2 regions of the Novosphingobium sp. ES2-1 genome follow, and region 2 is predicted to be linked to the other one. Evidence: riboswitches for the same ligand, from Rfam matches in the RefSeq annotation. Region 2 holds a riboswitch; the other holds the start of a gene.
What was found. Region 2 has a riboswitch for cobalamin ahead of IM701_RS04455 (TonB-dependent siderophore receptor). Riboswitches for the same ligand answer to the same signal wherever they lie in the genome.
Positions count from the first base shown of each region.

Region 1: another riboswitch for cobalamin. It lies ahead of IM701_RS10750 (TonB-dependent siderophore receptor); the one in region 2 lies ahead of IM701_RS04455 (TonB-dependent siderophore receptor).

Region 1 is NZ_CP063445.1:2,219,952-2,222,147, reverse strand. Features, by position in the region: gene IM701_RS10755 (cell wall hydrolase) at 1-372, opposite strand, end outside; cobalamin riboswitch at 552-753, shown strand; gene IM701_RS10750 (TonB-dependent siderophore receptor) at 822-2,196, shown strand, end outside.
Region 2 is NZ_CP063445.1:900,501-902,696, forward strand. Features, by position in the region: gene IM701_RS04455 (TonB-dependent siderophore receptor) at 1-1,302, opposite strand, end outside; cobalamin riboswitch at 1,441-1,641, opposite strand; gene cobU (bifunctional adenosylcobinamide kinase/adenosylcobinamide-phosphate guanylyltransferase) at 1,675-2,187, shown strand.

The DNA of each region.
Region 1 (2,196 bases), 1.3 Mb from region 2:
TTTCGCCTGCGCTTCTGTCGGCGCGATCAGCCCGCTGTCGCTGGTGTCGAGCCAGTAGAACGCCGAGCCCGGAAAGCTGTCACCCCCGCGCTCAAACGGTTGCAGTCCCGCCATCTGCGCGCGCGCGACAGCCGCTTGAACGCCGCCCGGTTCGCCCCACCCGGTCGGCCCGAGCAGCAGACCCAGCACGCCGAACATCGCCACGCCGCCCAGCCGCTGCCGCATAAGCGAAGGCGCGCGCAAGGCGTTACGGATCGAGCGCATATCCCGGCGCCGGATCCGCGCCGCAAAATCGCGCGGACGCTGCTCGCCATAAGCCGTCGCTGCCACGCCGGGCAGTTCGATCGGGCGATAGGCAAGCTCGAGAGGCATGGGGCTGGGCTGAATCCTGAAAATCCTCAATTGCGCTAACCTTTTGCGCCCCCTCGCGCACGGCCGCATTTCCCGCTGTCCCGATGCGGCACAAGCTCCTGCGATCCGGTTAACCTCCACCGCCGACTTGCCCCCAAGTACGTAGTTCCTCTTGCAGCGCAGCAAAGTTCCCGCTAGTTCCCCGCGCCGACGCCAACGGTGCCCGGTAACACGGGCTAAGAGGGAAGCCGGTTCCAATCCGGCGCTGCCCCCGCAACTGTAACCGGAGAGCGCGCTGTCCAGTGATGCCACTGGTGCCGGATTCGATCCCCGGTACTGGGAAGGCGGGCAGCGGGCGATGACCCGGGAGCCAGGAAACCTGCCGATGGTAGTCGTTCCGCGGCCGGGCGGGGTGTACCGGGCGCACGCGACGAGGCGCGCCAGATTCATGGCCCAGCGCACCTCTCGCCATGGACGGCATCAACCGTTCGTGGCCGGAGTTGCGTCCTGTGAAGAAGTACCTGCTTTCCGTTTCCGCTTCCGCATTTCTTGGCGCGTTTGCCGCCCCGGCATTTGCGCAAGAGGCCGACGATGTCGTTGTCGCTGACTACAAGATCGACCCGGCAACCATCACCGTCATTGCCACCGGCAGCGAAACCCCGCTCAGCAAGACCGGCCAGCCCGTCACCGTCATCACCGCCGACGAAATCCAGTCGATCCAGGGTCCCGACATCACCCGCGTCCTCGAACGCGTCCCCGGCCTGACAATTACCCGCAACGGCGGCCCCGGCAGCTTCACCGGCGTGCGTCTGCGCGGCTCGGATGCCGAGCAGGTCCTCGTCCTCGTCGATGGCGTTCGCCTCGAAGACGTCTCGGCCCCCTCGGGCGGCTTTGACTTCGGTACGCTGACCCCCGGCGGCGTCGAGCGGATCGACGTGCTGCGCGGCTCCAACTCCATCGTCTGGGGCAGCGCGGCCATCGGCGGCGTGATCGCGGTCCAGTCGCGCGATCTCAACGGCATTGAAGCCAGTGCCGAACTGGGCGCGAACGACAGCTATCTCGCCGATGCTGCAGCAGGCATCGCGTCAGACTTCGGTGCGCTCACCGTCAACGGCGGCTACAGCCGCAGTGATGGCGTCTCGGCCGCAGCGGTCGGCACCGAGCCCGATGGCTTCCGCCAGTGGCGCGTCGGCGGGCGCGGGCGCATCAACCTCTCGCAAGACCTCGCAATCGTCGCCACCGCCCGCTATGCCGACACCCGCACCGACATCGACGGCTTCGCCCCGCCAACCTACAGCTTCGGCGATACCCCTGAGTATCAGGACACGCGACAGGCCTCGGGCCGCATCGGACTGCGCTTCACCGGCAGCAATCTCACGCTCAACACCGGCTTCGCGATCTCGGATACCAAGCGCGACTACTACGACCCGACCTTCGGCACTGATCCGTCCTACGGCTACAAGGGCCGCTCGGAGCGCGTTGACCTGACGGGCCGCGTCAACCTGCCTGCCGATTTCACGCTCGATTTCGGCGGTGACAGCGAATGGACGCGCTTCTCGAGCACTTTCGATGCACAGGCCAAGGCCAACCTCACCTCGGGCCACGCCCTGCTTGGCTGGAGCAGCGATCGCGCCAGCCTCGCCGCCGGTGTCCGCATTGACGATCACAGCCGGTTCGGCACGGCCTGGACCTTCGGTGCCAACGGCGCGTTCGAATTGGTCGATAACCTCCGCCTGCGCGCCAGCTATGGCGAGGGCTTCAAGGCCCCGACGCTCTACCAGCTGCTTTCAAACTATGGCAACGCCGCGCTCAACCCCGAACGCAGCAAGAGCTACGACGCCGGCC
Region 2 (2,196 bases):
CAGCTTGTTACCGTAGTCGCTGAACAGCTGGTACAGCGACGGCGTCTTGAAGCCCTCGCCGTAGCTGGCGCGCAGCACGGTGTTGCCTTCATTCGGCGTGAACAGAGCACTGGTGGAAAAGGTCGTCTTGCCGCCGAACGTGTCGTGATCGTCATGACGCAGACCCGCGCTCAGGGTCAGACCGGCGACCGGCTTGGCGCTAAGCTGGCCGTAGAAGCTGTTGATCCGCGCACTAGCGATGGCGAAGGGGCCGCCATAGCTTGACGTGCGGAAGCTGGCCTTTTCGGTTTCGGCACCGAAAGTGGCGCTCGCCGCATCGGTGATGTCGAAGTTGCCCTGATATTCGAACCGCTCGTTGCGCCCCTTGGCGTTGAAGGTCTCGAATTCGATGCCTCCCGTCAGATCGACGTTTCGGCGGCGGGTATCAGTCAGCGTATAGGCGATACGGTTGCGGAAGCGTCCGTCGAACAGCGCCGCGTTCAGGCCGGCATAGCCGATCAGTTCCTTGGTCCTGGCGAACTCTGGCGTGTCGCCGAAGCTGTAAGTCGGCGGCGGGAAGCCGTCGATGCCGACCTTGCCGTCCGAATACCAGCCGCGCAGGTCGACCGAGACCGCATCCGACAGCGCGATGTTGAACTTCGCGTTTGCGCCGATGTTGCGATAGCCGTCTCGTTCCGTGCCGCCGCGCGTCTCGTTGAAGGTCGAAAAGCCGTCAGTGCGCAGATAGCCCGCGCCGACATTTGCCGAGACTGGGCCGAACTTGCCCGAAATATTGCCGACCACACGCGCCGTATCGCGCCAGCCATATTCGCTGGCGAGGTTGAGGGCGAGCTTCTCCGTGGGCGCACGAGTGACGATGTTCACCACGCCGCCGATGGCCTGACTGCCCCACAGTACGGACTGCGATCCGCGGACAACCTCGATCCGCTCGATATTGCCGGTCAGTAAATTGCCGAAATTGAAGCCGCCGCCGGGGGTGGAAGGATCGTTGAGCTTCACCCCGTCGAACAGCGCAACAGTCTGGTCGCTCTCCGCCCCGCGAATGTTGACCGAGGTGGTAGTGCCAAGTCCGCCATTGCTGGTGACGGTGATCCCAGGCACCGAGCGCAGCAGATCGGCAACTCCGGCCGATTGCCGGGTAGCGATGTCATCGAGCGTGATGACGGTGACCGACTGGGCGACTTCGGAAGTGGATTGCTGGGTCCGATTGGCGGAGACGATGATGGTCTCGGCGTCCTCGGCATGTGCGACGGCAGGCAGGGTGGCTGCGGAAAGCAGCAGTGCAGTCTTCAGAACACGCATGGGTTTCCCCCTTTTGAACAACGTCAAAAGAGTCGCACGACAGCGATCACGCGTGTGGGACGAAGCCACCGCATGCGACTCTGGCTAAGTCGTCACGCGAGGGAACCTCGATCATCATCCGGCACACCCCGTCCGGACAAAAGAACGACCGTTACGGGCAGGTCTCCTGGCTCTCGGGTCAGTGTCGGCCGCTTCACCTTCCCGGCCCGAAGGCCAGTGGCATAACGAAGCGGCGACTCGCCGATCACAGTTGCGGGGGCAGCTCCGGACCATGGCACGAAGCCATTCCCGGATTCCCTATTCATCCCATCGCTGGGAACCTGTAACGCTCGCGCCTTTGTCGCAGAACAGCATGAAAGGCAAGTGGGAGCAGTGAACGGCAAGACGATTCTGGTTCTTGGTGGAGCGCGGTCGGGCAAGAGCGGCTATGCCGAAGAACTGGGCGATGCCCTGCCAGGCCCGCATATCTACATCGCTACCGCGCAGGCATTCGATGATGAAATGGCCCAGCGGATCGCCCGTCATCGCGCCGACCGGGCCGGCCACTGGCAGACGGTCGAATGTCCGCTGGAACTGTGCGAAGCGATACTGGAAAACGATAGGGAAGATGGCGTCATTCTGGTCGACTGCGTGACCCTGTGGCTAAGCAATCTGATGCTTGGCGGCCAGGATATTGCGGCGGCGCGCGCTTGGCTGGCCGGGCTGTTTCCGTCGGTTCAGGGCACATTGCTGCTGGTGTCCAACGAAGTAGGCCAGGGAATTGTCCCGGACAACGCTTTGGCCCGGCAGTTCCGGGACGAGGCGGGCTGGCTCAATCAGGCCATGGCGCGCGCGGCCGATGAGGTGTGGTTTGTGACTGCCGGGATTCCCACCCGGCTGAAATAGTTTGTCGCC